4 regions of the Mycobacterium sp. C31M genome follow, and region 2 is predicted to be linked to each of the others. Evidence: riboswitches for the same ligand, from Rfam matches in the RefSeq annotation. Region 2 holds a riboswitch; each other region holds the start of a gene.

Region 1 (5,361 bases), on a different contig from region 2:
GCCTGCCAGCCCGCGCGAAAGTGCTCACTGGCGGCGAGCAGCCGCTCGATGAGCGCGGTGTAGGACGACTCCCCGATCCGCGGCCCGGCCTCGGCGCGGAACTCCGCCAGGAACCGGCGACTGTCGATCTCCCAGTCCGGCAACAACTCCCGGATTGCCGGGTCCATGAACACCCGCCACAGCAGATTGCGGTCATCGGCGTCGGCGATGTTCGGGTACAGCGCCGCATAGGCATCGTTCCACGCAGTGATGTCCCAGCTCGGACCGATCGCGAAGGCGGGGTGGCCGGCCAGCGCATCGAGGAACCGCTGGATGTGCGGCGGTGTCGGACCGGCACTCGGCGCCTTGTCGGGACGGTAACCGCCCAGCGCCAACACATAGTCGTGCTCGGCCGGCGAGAGCCGCAGCGCTCGGCCCACCGCTTCCAGAACCTGTTTGGACGGGTTGATATCGCGACCCTGTTCCAGCCAGGTGTACCAGGTGGCGCTCACCCCGGACAGCACCGCGACCTCCTCGCGGCGCAGACCCGAGCCCCGCATCCGGGCCACCTCCGGGAAGCCGAACTCGGCACGTGGCGCCGCAATACGGCGGGCCCGCAGGAACTCGCCGAGGGCGGAGCGCTGGCTGCTGCGGTTGTCCATACGGTCGATGGTAGTAGTGCCAGTACTAGTATCAGCGCCGTCTTCCAGGTAGCGCCCCGGATGGGCAGGCTGTGTGTTATGGCAGAACTCAGGTCTCGAACCGTCACCCATGGTCGCAACATGGCCGGTGCCCGCTCGTTGCTGCGCGCCGCCGGGGTGGCCGGCGAGGACATCGGCAAGCCGATCGTCGCGGTGGCCAACAGCTTCACCGAGTTCGTGCCGGGCCATACCCATCTGCAGCCCGTCGGGCGGATCGTCTCCGAGGCCATCTCCGCCGCCGGCGGTGTGCCGCGCGAGTTCAACACGATTGCCGTCGACGACGGTATCGCCATGGGCCACGGCGGCATGCTGTATTCGTTGCCGTCGCGCGAGCTGATCGCCGACTCGGTGGAGTACATGGTCAACGCGCACTGTGCGGACGCTCTGGTGTGTATCTCCAACTGCGACAAGATCACTCCCGGCATGCTGATGGCCGCGCTGCGGCTCAACATCCCGACGGTCTTCGTCTCCGGCGGCCCCATGGAGGGCGGCACCGCCGTCCTGGTCGACGGCACCGTGCGGACCCGGCTCAACCTGGTCACCGCGATCGCCGATGCCGTGAACACCGATGTCTCCGACGACGACATCGCCCGCATCGAGGAGGCCGCGTGCCCCACCTGCGGCTCCTGCTCGGGCATGTTCACCGCGAACTCGATGAACTGCCTCACCGAGGCGTTGGGTCTGGCGCTGCCGGGCAACGGATCGGTGCTGGCCACGCATACCGCGCGACGCGCCCTCTACGAGAAGGCCGGCAGCACGGTCATGGACATCGTGCGCCGGTACTACGACGACGATGACGCGTCGGTGCTGCCGCGGGCCATCGCCACCCGCGACGCCTTCGACAACGCGATGGCACTGGACATCGCGATGGGCGGGTCCACAAACACCGTGCTGCACCTGCTGGCCGCCGCGCGGGAGGCCGAACTCGACTACACCCTCGAGGACATCGAGAAGCGCAGCCAGATGATCCCGTGTCTGTGCAAGGTGGCCCCCAACGGCCACTACCTGATGGAGGATGTGCACCGCGCCGGTGGCATCCCGGCCATTCTCGGCGAGCTGTGGCGCGGCGGGCACCTGCACGAGACGGTGCACACCGTGCACGCCGGGTCGATGGCACAGTGGTTGCGCGAGTGGGATATTCGTGGAGGGTTGCCCTCGGGCGAGGCCGTCGAACTGTTCCATGCCGCTCCGGGTTGTGTGCGTTCGGCGAAAGCCTTCTCCCAATCCGAACGCTGGGACAGCCTGGACACCGACGCTGAGAACGGCTGCATCCGAGATATGGCGAACGCCTACTCCGCCGACGGTGGCCTGGCGGTGCTGCGCGGAAATCTGTCGGTCGACGGCTGCATCGTCAAGACCGCGGGCGTCGACGAATCGATCTGGAAGTTCAGTGGTCCCGCGGTGGTCGTGGAATCCCAGGAGGACGCGGTCGACGCCATCCTGAACAAGCGGGTGCAGGCCGGCGATGTCGTGGTGGTTCGCTACGAGGGGCCCAAGGGCGGCCCGGGTATGCAGGAGATGCTCTACCCGACCGCCTTTCTGAAGGGCCGGGGTCTGGGTGCGCAGTGTGCGCTGATCACCGATGGCCGGTTCTCCGGTGGGACATCGGGCCTTTCGATCGGCCACGTCTCCCCCGAGGCTGCCGCGGGCGGCACCATCGCGCTGATCGAGGACGGCGATCTGATCACCATCGACATCCCGCACCGCAGTATCCAGGTCGACGTGCCCGACGAGGAACTCAACCGCCGCCGTGAGGCGTTGGAGGCTGCCGGCGGGTACCGGCCGAAGAACCGTGAACGCACCGTGTCGGCGGCGCTACGTGCCTACGCGGCCCTGGCGCTTTCGGCGGACAAGGGCGCCGCACGGGACATCGATGCGGTCTGAGGACGCCTGCTAACCTTTGCGGGCCAGTCACCTCCGCAAGGAGTAGGGAACCCGGTGCGAATCCGGGACTGACGCGCAACGGTGAGGGATGACCCCGAGTCCGAATACCTGCTGGCACCCGCGACGACCGTCGCGGTCTGTCAACGGGTCTCGCTGATCAGGCCCCTGATGTCCGAAGGATCGCCTCGTGTCCGCATCCGCCAGCGACCCGGCCGCACTCGTACGTGCCTGGGATGACCAGCAGTCCGCCTATATCGCAGGTCGCGAGTCGCGCTTCACCGCCATCACCGATGTCATCGGTCTTGCCTGCGGTACCGAACCGGTGGTCGTCGATCTCGCGTGTGGGCCAGGCTCCCTGAGCGCCCGGGTGCTGCAGGCACTGCCCGGCGCGCGCGTCATCGCCGTCGACTTCGACCCTCTGTTGCTCGACCTCGCTGCCAAGACGGTGGCCGTCGAGCACGGTGACCGTGTGCGGTTTGTCGAGGCCGACCTCGCCGATGCGGCGTGGTCGGACGTGCTGACCGATGCGCTGGCCGGGGAAACCGTATCGGCCGTCGTCTCGACAACCGCGCTGCACTGGCTGTCCCCCGACGCCCTGTTGCGTGTCTACACCGCGGCGGCAGAGTTGCTGCCCGGCAACGGGATCCTGCTCAACGGCGACCACTTCCGGTTCGACGGCCGCCAACCGGCACTGAAACGGCTCGCCGACACCCACGACACCGCAACCCAGGAGCGGGCGCATGCCGCGGGTGCGCTCACCTGGGACCAGTGGTGGGCGACCGCCGCGGCGCGCGACGGTGTCGCTCCGCTGGCCGCCCTGCGCGAGGAGCGGTTTGCGCAACGCGGCGCTCCACCGAGTACCGCGGTCGACTTCCACCTTGCCGCACTCGCACAGGCCGGCTTTTCCGAGGTCGGCACCGTGTGGCAGCTACTCGACGACTACGTCGTGTTGGGGGTGAAGTGATGTCGCGCGGCGCGGTTGCGGCAGCCGCCGCGACGGTGTCACTTCTGGCGGCCGGCTGTGGTGCCGACACGACCGATCAGACTGCCTCCCCCACAACACAATCGGTATCACTGCAGAACTGTGGGGTCGAGATTGACATCGCGGGCTCACCGTCGCGGGCCATCTCGGTGAATCAGCCCGCGACCGAACTCATGCTCACCCTCGGATTGGCCGACCGGATGGTCGGGACCGCGTCGTGGAACGACCCGGTGCTCCCGGAACTGGCCGCCGCCAACGCCACCGTCCCCGAACTGAGCCCGGATTTCCCCTCGCTGGAGGTGGTCCTGGAGCAGGAGCCGGACTTTGTGTACGCGACGTTCGCGTACACCTTCTCCGATCAGGGCATCGCCGGCCGGGACCGGTTCCAGCAGCTGGGCATTCCGACATACCTGTCCGCCAGTGAATGCAGCGGGCAGGAGGCAATTCAGCACCGTGCGTTGACCTTCGACGACATCTATGCCGAGATCGCAGATATCTCCCAGGTGTTCGGTGTCGAGGATGCCGGTGATCGGTTGGTCACGTCGATGCAGGATCGGCTCGCGGCAGCCACAAGCGGCTTGGACGCCGCCGACACCACGTTGATGTACTGGTACTCGGCGACCCGGACGCCCTATATCGCCGGGTGCTGCGGTGCGCCTGGGTTGATCACCGAGGCGGCCGGCGCCCGCAACGCGTTCGGCGACAGCCGCCAACTGTGGCCGGAGACCTCGTGGGAGGCCATCCTGGATCGTGATCCAGACGTGCTGGTGTTGGCCGATCTGACCCGCGGTGACGACGGGGACAGCGCCGCGGCCAAGATGGAGTTCCTCGAGAGTGATCCGCTGGCCAGCCGGCTCACCGCGGTGCGCGAGAAGCGCTATGTCGTGGTGCCTGGGACCGCGCTGGATCCGTCGCTTCGCAATGTCGACGCGGTCGAGCAGATCTCGACCGCGCTACGGTCCGTCGCGGACCGCTGACCTGCCCTCAGCCGGCCAGTGCCACGTCCCCGCGGTGTACGTGCACGCAGGCACGCTTGGGTCCCCACACAGTGGGAACGTCAAAGCAGACCACCTTGGGCTGTCCGAACACGGTGGTCTCTTCGACGGTGCCGGCGGCACCTTCGGGAACGGTCTGAACGTCCATCTGATCGATCTCGCGGCGGGCGGTCACAACGTCACCGGTATGCCAAGTCATTTCTCTCCCCAACATCTTCTCTGAATACGTGGGGTGCAACGCCGCGGGAGCGACTTTTATTCGCGGCGATCAGTAGACGTCGCGGACGTACCGCTTGGTCGCGACGAGTTCCTTCTTGTAGTCGTGTGCGGCCTCGGCCGACAGACCGCCATGCGTGCGGATGATCTTGAGTAGGGCCGCGTCGACATCGGCCGCCATCCGGGACGCATCGCCGCAGACATAGAAGTGCGCACCGTCCTCGAGCCAGCGCCACACGTCCGCGCCGTAATCGGTCATCTTGTCCTGCACGTACACCCGTCGGGCCTGATCCCGGGAGAACGCCAGATCGAGACGGTTGAGGAACCCGTCGTCGACCATGTCCTCGAGTTCGTCGCGGTAGTAGAAGTTCTCGTTGCGGTGCTGGTCGCCGAAGAACAGCCAGTTGGGTCCGCGGTGGCCGAGCGCGCGGCGTTCCTGCAGGAATCCCCGGAACGGGGCGATGCCGGTGCCCGGGCCGACCATGATCATCGGGGTCGCGGATTCCTCGGGTGGTCGGAAATTCGGAGACCGCTGTACGAACACCGGCGCGGCGTGCGCCCGATCGGCCAGGAACGTCGAGGCCACCCCGCCGCGGTGCGCGTC
Region 2 (5,361 bases):
ATGTGGTTGTGGAGATCACCCGGCTGGCTTGACGCACACGCCCGGGTGCACCTGGACCCGGTGCAGGTCGTCGCCGAGTTCGATCTGCCGGTCGAACCGCGCGGCGGCCAGCGCCCGCCACTGATCTTCGGTGCCGGGCGCCATGGCGGGCACGTAATGGGTCAGGATCAGGATGCCCACCCCCGCGCGGGCGGCGGTCTCGGCCGCCTGTTCGACCGTGGAGTGGTAGTCACAGATATCGCGGATCCGCTGTAGCGGTAGGGCGTCGATCAGATCCTTGCGAATCACGGTGTGCACCAACGCTCCTGCGCCACCGGCCAGCGTATCGAGGGACGCGCACGGCACGGTGTCGCCGGCCAGCACCACCGACGCGCCGGCGTGTTCGACCCGGAAGCCCACGGTCGGGGCCACCGGACGGTGATCGGTCGGCGCGGTCAGCACCCGCACACCGTCGGCATCCCACACCACACCCTCGGTGACTTCGTGCACCTCGACCTGTGGCGGACCGGTGAGATCGGCATGGTGGGCGATCCGATAGCCGATGTCGTGCGCGAAGGCGGCCAGCGTCGCGGCCACCACCTCGGCGGTGCCCGGCGGTCCGATGATCGGCAGGGGCACCGGATCTGGGGTGAAGGTGCTGACCCACCGGGTGATCAGGACATCCCCGAGGTCGGCGATGTGGTCACTGTGCAGATGGGTGAGCAACAGGGCGCTGAGCGCGCCGGCGCCCGACCCGGCCGCCGCCAGTCGCTGTAGCACCCCACGTCCGCAGTCCACCAGCAGCGCCTGCCCGCCCGCGCGAACCAGAGTCGACGGTCCGGCCCGATCCGGGTCGGGGATGGGGCTGCCGGTGCCGAGCAGGGTGACCTCGATCATCGTTCAGATATACCGCTTCCGTCCGATTCAGTTCGTTGCAATGGCGCGATCGGGCGCCGCATCGACGTAGCCTGGAATGTGTTCGAGGTCACATCTTTGGGGAGGGTGCCATGCGAATCGCCGACGTGCTGAAGGCCAAGGGGGCGGCGGTGGAGACGATCAGTCCGGAGACATCGGTCGCCGACCTGCTGACCGGTCTGGTCAACCGCAATATCGGTGCGATGGTCGTCGTCGGCCACGAAGGTCCGGTCGGAATCGTGTCCGAGCGCGATGTCGTGCACCGGTTGCACGACCTGGGTGCCGATCTGCTGACCCGGCCCGTCAGCGAGATCATGACCACCCACCTGCTGTTCTGCTCGCCCGAGGACTCGGTCGACAGCCTCAGCGCGGCGATGACACACCACCGCGTGCGGCACATCCCGGTACTGCAGGACGGCAAGCTCGCCGGAATCGTCAGCATCGGCGATGTGGTCAAGACCCGCATGCAGGAACTGGAATCCAGCCGGGAGCACTTGCAGGCCTACATCACCCAGGGCTGAAATAGACACCCATGACCGCTGCCGACGTGCGACCCGCGACGCGGGCCGACATCACCACACTGTCCCAGGTGCTGGGCCGCGCCTTCGCCGACGACCCGGTGATGTCGTGGATGCTGCCCGACCCGCAGGCGCGGCACCGTAAACTGCACAAGCTTTTCGCCGCGCTGACGCGCCATCATCACCTGACCCGGGGTGGGGTGGAGGTGGCCACCAACGGATCGGGTATCACGGCCGCCGCCCTCTGGGACCCGCCCGGACAATGGCGCCACACCACCGCCGAGGAGTTGCGCGCCGCACCCTCGATGCTGATGACGTTCGGCGCCGCGGTGCGCAGGGGGATGACGGTGTCGGATCTGATGAAGCGGTGCCATCCGGCCCAACCGCACTGGTATTTGGCGGTGATCGGCAGTGACCCGCAGGTGCGCGGCGGTGGCTTCGGTCACGCACTGATGCGCTCGCGGCTGGACCGCTGCGACGCCGAGTACGCCCCCGCGTATCTGGAGTCCAGCAACCCGGACAACATCGGCTACTACGAGCGTTTCGGTTTCGAGGTGACCGGCGAGGTCACCGTGCCCGACGGACCCACCCTTTATCCGATGTGGCGGCACCCGCGGTAGGGTGCTACGGACCGACGGCAGGGGAATCCGGTGTGAATCCGGAGCTGACGCGCAGCGGTAAGAGGCCACGCCTCGAGTCCGAATGCCTGTCGCCGGCGCATCGTTGGCGGCTCCGCGGTCGAGCCCTGCACCGAAGGAAGTCACGTCGTGAGTGTCCTGCCCATTCTGATGTCTGCGCTGGTGGTGCTTACCGCGTGCTCCTCGACTGAGGCGCCCGAAGCCTCGCCCTCCGTTGCGGAAACCCCCGGCCGTACCAACTATCCACTCACCTTGGACAACTGCGGTGTCCAGGTCACCTTCGAGCAGGCTCCGCAACGCGCCGTGTCGTTGTACCAGGCGTCGACGGAGATCCTGCTGTCACTGGGGCTGGCCGACCGGATGGTCGGCACCTCGACATGGTTCGATCCGGTGCTGCCCGAGTTGGCCGCCGACAACGAGCGGGTGCCACGACTGGCCGACAACGATCCGGGGCTGGAGACCGTCCTGGACACCGAACCGGATCTGATCACCTCGGCCAGCGCCCACACCTTTACCCCTGCCGTGGTCGGTGAACGGGCCCGGTTGGCCGAACTCGGCATTGCGACCTACCAGTCGCCGTCGGTCTGCGTCGACGCCGACGTCGACGGTGAGACGGTGACCCGCACCGCGCCGTTGAGGATGGACACGCTGTTCCGCGAGATCACCGAACTGGCACAGATTTTCGATGTCCAGCAGCGCGGCGAGGAACTGGTCGCCGAGTTGCGGCAGCGGCTCGCCGACGCCCGGGACGTCCCACAGCAGGACGCCACCGTGGCGTTCTGGTTCTCCGGGCTTCGGACGCCGTACATGGCCGGATGCTGCTCGGCACCCGGCTTGTACGCCACTGAGGTCGGCGCCACGAACGTGTTCGCCGACGCCCGTGAGGACTGGCCCGAGGTCAGTTGGGAGGTCGTCGCCGACCGCGATCCCGATGTGCTGGTGCTGGCCGACCTCAGCCGTAAACGCATCGACGGTGACGCGCTGGACAGCAAAAAAGCCTTCCTGGAGTCGGATCCGTTGACCCGCAACATGACCGCGGTCCAGCAGCAGCGCTACGTGGTGCTCACCGGATCCGAACTCGATCCCGGTATCCGCCAGGTCGACGCCATCGAGAAGATCGCGGCAGGGTTCGGGGGGACCCGATGAGGGGCCGGATCGTCCTCGCGCTGGCCGCGACCGTCGTGCTGGCGGGCTGCGGACAGAACGCCGCCGTGACCGATGATGCTGCCGCACCGGGCTTTCCGATCACCGTGCAGAACTGCGGGCGCGAGGTCGTCGTCGACGCGCCGCCGCAGCGCGCCGTGTCCCTGAACCAGGGATCCACCGAAATCCTGCTGTCACTCGGGCTGGCCGATCGGATGGTCGGCACCGCGACCTGGACAGACCCGATCCGGGAGAATCTCGCCGAGGCCAACTCCGGGGTACCCCGGCTCGCGGAGAACCAGCCGTCGCTGGAGACCGTGCTCGGTGCCGAGCCGGATTTTGTGACGGCCTCCTTCGCCGGGACGCCGGGTCCCGGCGGGGTTGCCGACCGTGGCCAGCTCGAATCACTGGGGGTGCCAACCTATCTGGCGCCCAGCGACTGCGTGGGCAAGGTGTCGGTCAACGCCGACGGTGCCCGCACCGAACCGTTCACCATGGCCGCCATCTACACCGAGATCCGGGATCTGGCACGGATTTTTGATGTTTCGGACCGCGGTGAGCAACTGATCGCGGATCTGGAGCAGCGGATACAGACCAGCCGGGTCAGCGCCGACGCCGATCTGGCGTACTGGTTCTCCGACCTGCGCGCCCCGTACTTCGGCGGCTGCTGCGGATCACCCGGGGTGATCACCGACACCGTCGGGGCCCGCAACATCTTCGTCGACACCACCGAGGAATGGCCGCAGGTCAGCTGGGAGGTGGTCGCCGACCGCGACCCGGACGTGCTGGTGCTCGCCGACCTGAGCCGCCGCACCATCGACGGGGACAGTTTGGACACCAAGATCGAGTTCCTGGAGAGCAATGCGGTGACATCGCGGATGACGGCCGTCCAACAGAAGCGCTACGTGGTGGTCAACGGGGCCGATCTGAACCCGTCGATCCGTACCGTCGACGGCGCCGAGAAGGTGGCCGACGGCCTGCGCGAATTCGGCCTCACTCGCTGAGGATGCGCACCCCGTCACTGCTGGCCCTCTGGCTGTCCGGCCTGGTGCTGCTCGTCATCTCGGCGGCGGTGGCGATCACGATCGGGCCCGCCGCGTTGTCGGTGCGCGACGTCTACGGCATCGTGGCCGAGCATCTCGGTGCGGGACCGTCGGGGGCGACGCGCATCCAGGACGGCATCGTCTGGCAACTACGCCTGCCGCGGGTGCTGCTGGCCGCGCTGTGCGGGGCCGGCCTGGCGCTGTGCGGGGCGATCCTGCAGTCCCTGCTGCGCAACCCGTTGGCCGATCCGTTCGTGCTGGGGGTGTCCTCGGGCGCCTCGACGGGCGCAGTGCTGATCGCGGTGCTCGGTGTCGGGGCGGGGACGCTGACACTGTCCGGCGGGGCGTTCCTCGGTGCGGTGCTGGCCTTTGCGGTGGTGCTGGCCCTGGCCTACGCCGCCGGTGGCGGCACCGACCGGGTGGTGCTGGCCGGGGTGGCGGCCACCCAGCTGTTCTCGGCGCTGACCTCGTTCATCGTGCTGTCCTCGGCCGATGCCGAACAGACCCGCGGTGTGTTGTTCTGGTTGCTCGGCTCGTTGGCAGGGGTGTCCTGGAGCGACGTCGCGGTCTGCGCGACCGTGGTCGGCGCCGGGTTGGTGTGCTGTCTGGCCTATGCACGGGCCATGGACGCCTTCGCCTTCGGCGACGATGCCGCCGCCGCGCTGGGGGTGTCGGTGCGTCAGGCCCGCGCGGTGCTGCTGGTGGTCACCGCGGTGATCACCGCGGCACTGGTCAGTGCGGCGGGCGCCATCGGCTTTGTCGGGCTGGTGTTACCGCACGCCGCGCGATTCCTCGTCGGACCGGGGCACCTGCGCCTGTTGCCGTCGGTGGCGATCCTCGGAGCCGTCTTCATGGTGTGGGTGGACACCTTGGCCCGCACCGTGTTCGCTCCCCAGGAGCTGCCGACCGGAGTGGTGACGGCGCTGCTCGGCGTGCCGGCGTTCGCGCTGATCCTGTTGCGGCGCAGGGGGTCGGCGGCGTGACGCTACGGGCGGAGCAGGTCAGCTGGACACGATCGGGCCGGCTGGTGCTCGGCGGCGTGACGATGCAACCCGAGGTCGGAAGCACCGTCGGGCTGTTGGGGCCCAACGGGTCCGGGAAGTCGTCGCTGCTGCGGCTGCTCGC
Region 3 (5,361 bases), on a different contig from region 2:
AGGCGATGGCCGATGCCTGGGCAGAAGCCACCCAGAACTGGCAGAACTCGCTGGCCGAGGCGGCGGCGAACTGGCAGGACTCGTGGGCGCAGGCCGCGGCGAACTGGCAGGACTCGTGGGCGCAGGCCGCGGCGAACTTGGCGGCGGCGAGGCAGCAGCCGAGTGCGCAGACTCCTGCCACGACAGCGTTGCGCGCCGCTGCCGAGGAGGACACCACCACCGAGGAAGGCACCGCCGCCGGGGCCGAGGCTCCCGTTGCCCGCACCACGCCGGCGCCGGAGACCGAAGCGCCCTCGACCGCAACAGATCCGAATCTTGACGGTAGTGATGCGGCTCGTGCCGAGGTGGTCGCGGCCACCGAAGCCGAGGCGCCGGCCCCGCCTCAGCAGCAGCGTCCCGCTGCGACGGAGAGTCCGAGTACGTCTACCGAAAGTGACTCGGCAGCAACGGAGTCCACGGACACCCGGACGGCACATCAGGCAGAACGGGCCGAGCGGCAGCCCGAACGGGCGGAACGGCGCGCCGAACGCCAGGCCGAACGGGCGGCGCGCCAGGCCGAACAGGCGGAGCGGGCAGCCGAAAGCACCGGCGAGTCGAGCGATTCGAGTGACTCAAGCGATTCGCAGGCAACAACGGATTCCAGCAACGCCGAGTCGTCGACGTCCGAGGGATCCAGCGGACAGGAGTAAGTCACACCGCAACCGGCCGGGCCACCTCACGTGGCCCGGCCGGTTCCGCTAATTACGGCGAGTTCAGAAGACGCGGATCCAGTCGACGAGCATCTCCGCGGGGTAGCTGCCCCCTGCGGGTTCCCGTCCGCCCGAGCCACCGATGGCGATGTTGAACACCGGGGCCATGGTGAAGCCGGGGTCGTTGAACGGCCATTCCGGCAGCGAGCTCGCCTTGACCGTCCAGAACGGTTCCATACCGGGCTGGTAGTCACGCCAGAAGTACATGCCTTCGGGCTTCCAGGTCATCCGCCAGGTGTGCCAGGCCCCGTCGACCGGATGCTTGAAGGTCTGGAACTGGGTGCCGTCGAGCCGGGCGTGCACGGTGGTGCCCGATGGCCAATCCTGGTTGCCGTACCACTCGAACAGGTCGACCTCGCCACCGCGCACCGGGTTGTCATTGATCAGCCAGAAGGCGGGCCAGGCACCGTTGGTGAGGCAGTTGAGCTTGACGCGGGCCTCCCACGTCGTGCCGACGCCGCCGCGCCAGTTGCCGATGATCTTGGCGCTGGCGAACTTCTCCTGGATGTTGGCACCGGGGCCTTCGGTGGCGCGGATGACCAGGTTGCCGTTGCCGTCCTGGAACACGTGCTCCTGATCGGTGACGTAGCGGCCCATGTTGAACGGCTTGTCCCATTCGACCGGGTTCCGGATGGTCTCGCGCTGCGGGACGATGAACCATGAGGCCGGGTCCGGCGGGGAACCCGCGGGTCCGTTGAACTCGTCCTGCCACAGGATCGGCGGAGCAGCCGCCTCTGGGACCGGGTTGGGCGACAGATCCCCTGGTAGCGGCTCTGCGCGAGCATTCTGGACCGGCAGCGCGGCGGCGGCCGCACCCAGTCCGAGCATCATCATCGCGCTGCGTCGATCAAATTCAGGCACAGCCGAACCATATCCAGCGACGGCGGTTTTCGTGCGGAACCGAGCCGAGCCCCGGCCTGCTGAGGACGTTCTCAGCGACCACGAGGAAGGTCCCAATTGACGCGTATCCTGCGCTACCGTTGCCCGCGGCAAACATCCCGCTAGCTCAGGAGTCGGCAATCCCATGGCCAACAAGGTGTTTCGGCAGACCCTCTCCACCGGCGTGGCACTCGCCGGCGCCGGCGCCATCGCGCTGACTCCGGTCACGGTCGCCCCGCAGATCCAGGCCGTCGTCGAGGCTCCCCGTGTCGTCACCACCGAGGTGATGCCCGCCGGCCTGATCCAGGACCTGCAGTTGATCGCCTCCGGCGCCCAGGCCGCGCTGGGCCAGAGTTACGACGCGCTGACCCGCAAGATCCCCGACCTGTGGTGGACCGTGCACGAGAACTGGCCCGACGAGGACCTGCTGCCGTGGAATTACGCGCTGGTCACCGACATCTTCCTGGCACCCATCACACCGCTGGTCATCGGCCCGCTCAACGACGCGGTCGCCGAGGCGGTGGCCCGGAACTTCCCGGTCCTGGGCGACCAGATCCGACAGATCCCCGAGCTCATCGAGTACGCCTTCGTCCGCCTGGTCGGTCCCATCCTCAGCGCCATCGGCGCCGCCGGGATGGCTCACTACGAGATCTACATGTCGACGACGACCTACCGCATCGAACCGTTCATCGAGGCCATCATCCGGGCGCCGTTCCATGTCATCGACGGACTGCTGTTCGGCGGTTACGGCGACCTGGGCCCGATCCTGCCGGGCCGTGAGGGCGAATACATCCCCGCGCCCGGACTGCTCACACCGTGGGGTCAACAGCCTCCGGTGCGCGATATCAAGACACCGAACGACATCGTCGAGACGACGGTCACCGACGCCAACGCGACCCTGGTCAGCCTGGTCACCGACGCGACCGATCAGATCGAGGATGCCGGCGAGCTCACGACGAGTACCGAGATCGACCCGGTCGCCGAGCTGGTTCCGGAGACGGCTCCCGAGGCCGAGGTCGTGCCTGCGGTCGAGATCATCGAGGAGACCGAGGTCGTCGAGACCACTGAGCCGGTCGAGCCCACCGAACCCGAGGTCGTCGAAACCGAAGTCGTCGAGCCCGAGGTGACCGAGCCGTCGACCATCCCGGTCAAGGTGGAGGAGCCGGCCACCGAGGACACCGCCGATGACGCAGCAGAGTCCGAAGCAGCCGAGTCCGAGGATGCGGACACCGACAAGGCCGCCACCACCAAGCCGGCCAAGAAGGACCCTGCCGCCGGTATTCGCCAGGGATTCAAGGACTTCCGCGACAATGTCGGCCGCACCGTCAAGAAGCTGACGGGTGGCGGCAGCACCTCCCGGGACTCCGGTGACAGCGGCGGCTCCGACAAGACCACCAAGTCGGAATCCAGCTCCGCGGAGTAGCGCTTCGATTGTGGGCCCTGTGCACGTACCGATTCCGTGCACAGGGCCCACCGTCATGTCCGGGCCGTGCGTAGTATCAGCGGCGCAGCTGGTTTGCCGGGGGCGTGTGTTCTGCGCGTCCGGCATCGCAAGAGGGAACCTGGTGAGAATCCGGGACTGTCCCGCAGCGGTATGCAGGAACGACCGCCGTCACAGGCACTGGTGCTCAGCACTGGGAAGCGACGGCCAGTAGGAACATCCTTGGGTGTGCGCCTGTTAGTCCGAAGACCTGCCAACTGTGCCGGGCGCGCCGCGCCCGGCGGCGCATCGCCTCGAGGACTGGGCGTATGGCCGGTGTGGCTGCCGCGTGTCCCACTGCGGTGGCCTCTTCGGTTGCACGTCCAAAGGGCGGTGGGCTCTCCATCGTTGTTGAAGGACTTCGCGTGACAACACAATCTGCCCCTACGTTCACCGCCACCATCCTGGGTTCGCCACGGGTCGGCCCGAACCGCGAGCTCAAGCGGGCCGTCGAGAAGTACTGGTCGAAGAAGATCGACCGCGCCGAGCTCGAATCGGTCGCCGCCACATTGCGCAAGGACACCTGGCAATCCCAGGCCGCGGCCGGCCTGGACTCGCTTCCGGTCAACACCTTCTCGTACTACGACCACATGCTGGACCAGTCGGTCCTGCTGGGCACGCTGCCGCCGCGGGTGGCTGGCGTTTCCGACGATGTGGATCGCTATTTCGCCGCGGCGCGCGGCGGCACCTATGACGGTGCCGATATCGCTCCGCTGGAGATGACCAAGTGGTTCGACACCAACTACCACTACATCGTCCCCGAGATCGGCCCGGACACGACGTTCACGCTGAACCCGGCCAAGATTCTCGCCGAACTGGAAGAGGCCTCGTCGGTCGGCGTCGCGCTGCGCCCGGTGATCGTCGGTCCGATCACCTACCTGGCGTTGAGCAAGGCGGTCGACGGGGCCGACGCACCCATCGGACGGCTCGACGAACTTGTCGGTGTCTATGCCGAATTACTGGGACTGCTCGCCGACAAGGGTGTCGGATGGGTCCAGATCGACGAACCGGTGTTGGTCACCGACAACGTCGACAATGCCGGGGCGTTCGCCGAAAGCGTGTACTCCCGACTCGGCGGGCTGGCCGAGCGGCCGGCCATCTTCGTGGCCACCTACTTCGGTGAACTGACCGATGCGCTGCCGGCCCTGGCCCGCACACCGATCGAGGCCATCGGTGTCGACCTCGTCTACGGCGGCGTGGACGCACTGGCCGCGGTGCCCGAGCTCGCACAGAAGACCGTCGTCGCCGGGGTCGTCGACGGCCGCAACATCTGGCGGACCGATCTGGAGGCTGCGTTGGCCAAGCTGGCCACGCTGCTCGGATTAGCCGGTGCGGTCACGGTGTCCACGTCGTGCTCGACCCTGCACGTGCCGTACTCGCTGGAGCCCGAGACGGAACTCGACGAGGCGCTGCGCAGCTGGTTGGCCTTCGGCGCCGAGAAGATCGCCGAGGTTGTGGCCCTGGCCAAGGGTCTGTCACAGGGCCGGGAGGCAATCACTGCCGAGGTCGAGGCGTCCAACGCCGCAGTGGCCTCACGCAAGGCCGACCCGCGCCTCAACAACGCGGGTGTCCGGTCGCGCATCGCCGAAATCCGGTCCACCGGCGCCGCCAACCGCGGCCCTGCCGCCGACCGGCGCACCGCTCAGCAGGCACGGCTCAACCTGCCGCCGCTGCCGACCACCACCATCGGGTCCTACCCGCAGACCACCGAGATCCGGGTCGCGCGTGCGGATCTGCGTGCGGGCAAGATCGACGATGCCGCCTACCAGCAGAAGATGCGCGACGAGGTCGCTGCCGTCATCACGCTGCAGGAGGAGCTCGACATCGACGTGCTGGTGCACGGCGAACCGGAGCGCAACGACATGGTGCAGTACTTCGCCGAGCAGCTGGAGGGGTTCTTCGCCACCCAGAACGGCTGGGTGCAGTCCTACGGCTCCCGCTGCGTGCGGCCGCCGGTGCTGTTCGGAGATGTGTTCCGCCCCGAGCCGATGACGGTGGAGTGGGCCGAATATGCCCAGTCGCTGAGCAAGCGGCCGGTCAAGGGCATGCTCACCGGCCCGGTGACCATCCTGGCGTGGTCGTTTGTGCGCGACGACCAGCCGCTGGCCGACACCGCGGCGCAGGTGGCGCTGGCCATCCGCGACGAGACGGTGGACCTGGAGAAGGCCGGCATCGCCATCATCCAGGTGGACGAGCCCGCGCTGCGCGAACTGCTCCCGCTGCGGTCCAAGGAGAAGCAGGAATATCTGAAGT
Region 4 (5,361 bases), on a different contig from region 2:
GCGTGTATCGATGTGATGGACAAATCGTGTGTGGCCGAGTGCCCGGCCGACTGCATCTACGAGGGCGCCCGCTCGCTGTACATCAACCCCGACGAGTGCGTCGACTGCGGGGCCTGCAGCATCGCCTGCCGGGTCGACGCGATCGTCTACGAGACCGACCTCGACGAGGACGAGCTGCCGTACATGGCCGATAACGCGGCCTTTTTCACCTCCGTGCTGCCCGGACGGGAAGCACCGTTGGGGGCGCCGGGTGGTGCGCGGGCGGTGGGACGTGTCGGTGTCGATACCGCTCTGGTCGCGGCACAACCGGTGCGCGACGTCCCCGCGCACTGATCGTCATGCGGCGATGGTGGCGATGCCCAGGACCACCATCGCCGCACCGATCAGCACCAGCGCGGCGGTGGTGGCGCGGGTCTGGTGGCGGGCCAGCCGGCTCCGGGCGGCGGCCAGCCAGCGATCGACCATCGCCGGCGCGAACAGGTACCCGGCGACGGGAATGGCGATCGTCGAGGTGGCCACCGCGGTGTACAACAGCACTGCGACCCCGGTGGCCGCCAAACTGACGGCCGCCGAACCGATCAGGTAACCCGCCGTCGCGTTGGCGGCCATCACCTTGAAGTTGGTGAACACCAGCACCGCACCCAGCGCACCGGCGGCCAGCGGGGTGATCCGGGTCAGCGCGATCAGCCAGCGCGGCGCCCGCAGCACGGTGTGGCGACGTGACCAGGTGTAGCCGGCCGCGGCGAACATCGCTGCCGCCAGGGCGATCTGGATCCAGCCGAGCGTCGGCGTCGGCCTCGGGTCGATCCGGTCGACGAGTTCCGGGGCGCGGAGGAACAACACCGTCGCCGCAGCCTGCCCGACCAACGAACCGATCAGGAACGCCAGTCCGGCGGCCCGCGGTCGGGGCGCGTTGAACACCAGCACCAGGGCCGGGATGACCTTCATCGGCGACCAGGCCACCACGATGGCCGGTGCGACCAGTTGGGCGAGCAGTGTTGCGGACACGCGGACCATCGTCCTATCGCGCGGCCGGATCCGACAGGGTTGGAATCATCCGACATTGCCGGACCAGCTCGGTCAGCGCCGCGTCGTCGGTGTCCGGCACGGCGATGGTCAGCCCGTCGCACAGTCCCGCGTACCACTGTCCGAGCACCGCGGGGATCTCGTCGTAGGTGCCCTGCGGGATCAACGCTTCGAGCCCGCCGAGGTCGGTGACCCCGATGAGTTCCAGCTGCCTGCGGTAGGCCGGCGTGCGGTACAGAAAACGCAGCTCGTCGCGGCGGACGTCCCGCAATTCACGCACACCCTCGGCCGTCGCGGCCGCCACCGGCTGCGGGTTGGCGATCAACCTCGTGCCGGCCAGCGCGGGCACGGTCCGGGTGCGCAGGATCGTCGGGTGCGAACTGGTGGGGTGGCAGACGAAGCCGTCGGCCAGTTGTCCAGCCATCGCCACCATGCGTTCATTGACCCCGCCGCACCAGATCTGCGGAGGCGCGCCCTCGAGCGGGCCGGGATTGAAGTACGGCTGCAGCCTGTCGAATGCGTAGTGCGTACCAACGTAATTGAGGGCAGCACCGGTTTGGAAGGCGTGGAAGATCGCCCGCAGCGCACGGATGTAGTCGGCGAGCCGGGCCACCGGTTCGGACCATTGCGCCGAGAAGCGACCGACGATGTTGCCGCGCACCTGCGAGGCGATACCCAGTTGGAACCGGCCACCGGACAGCCGGGCCAGATCCCAGGCCGAGCACGCGGTGATCATCGGGCTGCGCGGGAAGGCCAGCACCATGCTGGTGCGCACGCTCAGGGTGCGGGTCGCCTGCAACGCCAGCGCGGCGACCACGAACGGGTCGTGGATGGTCTCCGAGACGTGCATGGTGTCGAATCCGAGACGTTCCACACGTGCTGCCCAGGCGCCGATATCGGCCGGTCCCGTCGTCGCGGGCGCGGTGGCCACCATTTCCACCCGTCGTTCATAACAGAAGAGGATGCTGAACCGATGATCGAAGTGCTGACCGACATGCCGGCCGGGGTGACCGGCATCCGGGTGTCCGGCCGTATCGACGGGGAACAGATGCGGGCGTTCCAGCCCACCATGGACCAGATCGCCAAAGCCGGCGAGATCCGGATCGTCGAAGTCATCGAGCCCGATTACGAGGGGTTCGGACCCGGCGGGTTGACCGAGGATCTCAAGATGGGCCTCGGTGCACTGCTGCATCATCACTCGGCGTTCAAACGCATCGCCGTGGTGGCCGACCGCGAATGGATCACCCACACCATCCACGCCATCGGCTGGCTCTACCCCGGCGAGATCTCGGTGTTCGGACTCGACCGACTCGACGACGCCAAACAATGGGCGGCCGGCTGAGTGCTAGCCTCCAATCAGCCGTGGTGAACGGGAAGCCGGTGTGAAACCGGCGCGGCCCTCGCCACTGTGATCGGGAATTGCTACCTCCCTTTCCGCCGCGTCCGCGCGGTGGGCCACTGAGACCGACCGGTCTTGGGAAGGTTGGGATGTCGCGTCATACCCGTCAGCCAGGAGACCGGCCACGGCACAGAAGTACCCCATCCACGAGGATCTGGAGAGGCTGGCTGACCGTGGCCCGTTCGTTGTCCCCCACCCGTGCCGCGGTTGCCGCGGCATTCGTGATCGCTACCGTCGCGAGCTGCGCGAGCGACACCTCCGAGCCGACAGGCGAAGCATCCGCCGAGGCGGTGACCGTCGAGAACTGCGGCATCGACGTGAGCGTCAGCGGGCCACCCGAGCGGGTGTACGCCGCGTATCAGCCGGCGACCGAGATCGCGCACGCGCTCGGCATCTCCGACCGCCTGGTCGGGACCGCGTTCCTCGATTCGCAGGTGCTGCCCGAATACACCGACGCCCAGCAGCAGGTGCCCTATGTGCCGCAGCTGCCGAGCCGCGACGGCCTGCTGGCCACCAACCCGGACTTCGTGCTGTCGGGCTACAACAACGTCTTCTCCGAGGGCAGCGGCGACACCAGCGTCGGCACCCGGGCCAGCCTGTCCGAGTTGGGCATCCAGTCCTGGATTCTGAGCCCGCTGTGCCCCAGCGAGGACGGCCTGTCCGATGAGGCCATCGACCCGGCCGCGGTGCGGGTCGACACCATCTATCAGGACCTGCGCGACCTCGGCACGATCTTCGGCGCCGAGGATCGTGCCGAAGAGGTCATCGCCGACCAGCAGGCGCGGATCGACGCGGTCGAGGAGGCTGTCGCGGGCGCGGACCGGCCGTCGGTGGCGATCATGTTGATCGATGACGACGGCGGCTACCGGGTGGCCGGTGGTATCGACTTCGGCACCCAGATCATCGAGCATGCCGGTGGGGTGAACGCCTTCGCCGACCTGACCCAGCGCCGCCACGTCGATGTCGACATCGAGGAGATCATCCGCCGCGACCCCGACGTCATCCTCACCAGCGTCTGCTGCGATATCTCCTACACCGCCGAAAGCGGCGCGCAGGAGGCCGCCACGCTGGCGGCCAATCCTGCGCTGGCCGGGGTGGCCGCGGTGCGCAACGAGCAGGTGCACCCCTATCTGTTCTCCGATCGGGCCGCCGGTGTCCGGGCCGCCCATGCGGTCGAGGTGGTGGCGTCGATCCTGCATCCCGACCGGGTCAACTGACATCCGCCGCGGTGTGCTGCAGGGCGGCTGGAACCGGCTGCTGGGACTTGTTGTCGCAGGCGGGGTGTTCGTCGCGGTGGCCCTGGCCTCGGTCCTGATCGGCAACTTCACGGTCACCATCGCCGATGTGGTGGCCGCGGTATCCCGGCCCGCCACAACCGATCTGGATCGGATCGTCGCGCACATCCGGATTCCCCGGACGGTCGCGGGCATCCTCGCCGGGACCGCACTGGGCGTCGCCGGTGCCGTCATGCAGGGCATCACCCGCAATCCGCTGGCCGGTCCGGGCATCCTCGGTATCAACTCCGGCGCCGCACTGGCGGTGGTGCTCGCGATGACGTTCGCGGGCGTCAGTTCGGCGAGCGGTTATGTCTGGTTCGCCTTCGCCGGAGCGGCCGTCGCGGCGGTGTTCGTCTACACCCTGGGATCGCTCGGACTGGGTGGGGCCACCCCGGTCAAGCTCGCACTGGCCGGGGCGGCGTTCACCGCCTTCGTCGGCGCGATCACCTCGGCGATCACCCTGCTGGATGCCAGCACCCTGGACGATTTCCGGTTCTGGGTGGTCGGATCGCTCACCCGCGCCGACGGCACATCGCTGGCCGCGGTGACCCCGTTCATCGTCGCCGGGATGCTCGCCGCGATCGTCACCAGTCGCACCCTGAATGTGGTGGCACTGGGCGACGATATGGCCCGCAACCTCGGTGCCCGGTTGTGGTCGGCCCGCATCACCGCCGCCGTCGCCGTGATCCTGTTGGCCGGGGCGGCCACCGCGATCGCCGGCCCGATCGGGTTCATCGGGTTGGTGGTGCCCCATATCGCACGGTTGATCACCGGACCGGACTACCGCTGGATCATGGCGTGGACGGTGGTGTTGGCGCCGACGCTGTTGCTGGCCGCCGATATTCTCGGCCGAATCCTGGTGTCACCGCAGCAGCTTCAGGTCGGCATCATCACCGGGCTGGCCGGTGCGCCGTTCTTTCTCTACCTGGTCCGCAACCGGAAGGTGTCCGGGCTGTGAGTACCGTCGTGGCCGGTGGCCTGGCCTTGCGGTTCAGCCGCACCGCGGCCGTCATCACCGTGATCGCCTGGGCCGCAGCAGTTGTCGTGGCCGCCGTATCGCTGACGCTCGGCGAATTTCCGATCTCGGTGCGCGACGCGGCGAACGTGCTGTCCGGTGGCGGCACCCTCATCGAACGCGATGTCGTGCTGGGTGACCGGCTGCCGCGGGTGCTCACCGGACTCGGTGTCGGGGCGGCGTTTGCGCTCTCGGGTGCGATCCTGCAACGCATCGCATCCAATCCGCTGGTCAGTCCGGACGTCATCGGCATCAATTCCGGTGCGGCGCTGGGGGCCTTGGTCGTGTTGACCGTGCTCGGCGGCAGCGGGGCGACGCTGGTCGTCGGCGCCTTGCTCGGTGCATTGATCACCGCGGCCGCCATCCTCGCGATCGCCTACCGCCGCGGTCTGCATGGCTTTCGGCTGGTGCTGGTCGGCATCGGGGTGGCCGCCCTGCTGACCTCCGGGATCTCATATCTGCTGACGCGCGCCGATGTGCACGAGGCGATGACGGCGGCGGTCTGGCTGACCGGCAGCCTGGCCAACCGCAGCACCCTGCATGTGGCGGTCATCGGGGCCACCCTGCTGATCGCGGTGCCCGCTCTGGTGGTGCTGGGAAGGCACCTGCGATTGTTCGAGCTCGGTGACGATCTGGCCCGGACC

Evidence for each region. Region 2 has a riboswitch for cobalamin ahead of ACLBYA_RS13025 (ABC transporter substrate-binding protein). Riboswitches for the same ligand answer to the same signal wherever they lie in the genome.
Region 1: another riboswitch for cobalamin. It lies ahead of ACLBYA_RS10280 (class I SAM-dependent methyltransferase); the one in region 2 lies ahead of ACLBYA_RS13025 (ABC transporter substrate-binding protein).
Region 3: another riboswitch for cobalamin. It lies ahead of metE (5-methyltetrahydropteroyltriglutamate--homocysteine S-methyltransferase); the one in region 2 lies ahead of ACLBYA_RS13025 (ABC transporter substrate-binding protein).
Region 4: another riboswitch for cobalamin. It lies ahead of ACLBYA_RS17145 (ABC transporter substrate-binding protein); the one in region 2 lies ahead of ACLBYA_RS13025 (ABC transporter substrate-binding protein).

Annotation. Positions count from the first base shown of each region.
Region 1 is NZ_JBKFAX010000005.1:253,914-259,274, reverse strand. Features, by position in the region: gene ACLBYA_RS10290 (helix-turn-helix transcriptional regulator) at 1-641, opposite strand, end outside; gene ilvD (dihydroxy-acid dehydratase) at 720-2,564, shown strand; cobalamin riboswitch at 2,572-2,694, shown strand; gene ACLBYA_RS10280 (class I SAM-dependent methyltransferase) at 2,752-3,528, shown strand; gene ACLBYA_RS10275 (ABC transporter substrate-binding protein) at 3,528-4,523, shown strand; gene ACLBYA_RS10270 (hypothetical protein) at 4,531-4,740, opposite strand; gene ACLBYA_RS10265 (molybdopterin-dependent oxidoreductase) at 4,810-5,361, opposite strand, start outside.
Region 2 is NZ_JBKFAX010000007.1:191,791-197,151, reverse strand. Features, by position in the region: gene ACLBYA_RS13045 (transglutaminase family protein) at 1-32, shown strand, start outside; gene ACLBYA_RS13040 (ribonuclease Z) at 16-876, opposite strand; gene ACLBYA_RS13035 (CBS domain-containing protein) at 987-1,415, shown strand; gene ACLBYA_RS13030 (GNAT family N-acetyltransferase) at 1,427-2,032, shown strand; cobalamin riboswitch at 2,010-2,140, shown strand; gene ACLBYA_RS13025 (ABC transporter substrate-binding protein) at 2,201-3,196, shown strand; gene ACLBYA_RS13020 (ABC transporter substrate-binding protein) at 3,193-4,197, shown strand; gene ACLBYA_RS13015 (FecCD family ABC transporter permease) at 4,200-5,219, shown strand; gene ACLBYA_RS13010 (ABC transporter ATP-binding protein) at 5,216-5,361, shown strand, end outside.
Region 3 is NZ_JBKFAX010000023.1:3,159-8,519, reverse strand. Features, by position in the region: gene ACLBYA_RS27545 (cellulase family glycosylhydrolase) at 1-689, shown strand, start outside; gene ACLBYA_RS27540 (glycoside hydrolase family 16 protein) at 753-1,583, opposite strand; gene ACLBYA_RS27535 (hypothetical protein) at 1,774-3,051, shown strand; cobalamin riboswitch at 3,124-3,341, shown strand; gene metE (5-methyltetrahydropteroyltriglutamate--homocysteine S-methyltransferase) at 3,474-5,361, shown strand, end outside.
Region 4 is NZ_JBKFAX010000010.1:191,083-196,443, reverse strand. Features, by position in the region: gene fdxA (ferredoxin) at 1-333, shown strand, start outside; gene ACLBYA_RS17160 (GAP family protein) at 337-1,008, opposite strand; gene ACLBYA_RS17155 (LLM class flavin-dependent oxidoreductase) at 1,022-1,990, opposite strand; gene ACLBYA_RS17150 (STAS/SEC14 domain-containing protein) at 2,000-2,368, shown strand; cobalamin riboswitch at 2,373-2,566, shown strand; gene ACLBYA_RS17145 (ABC transporter substrate-binding protein) at 2,599-3,642, shown strand; gene ACLBYA_RS17140 (FecCD family ABC transporter permease) at 3,656-4,660, shown strand; gene ACLBYA_RS17135 (FecCD family ABC transporter permease) at 4,657-5,361, shown strand, end outside.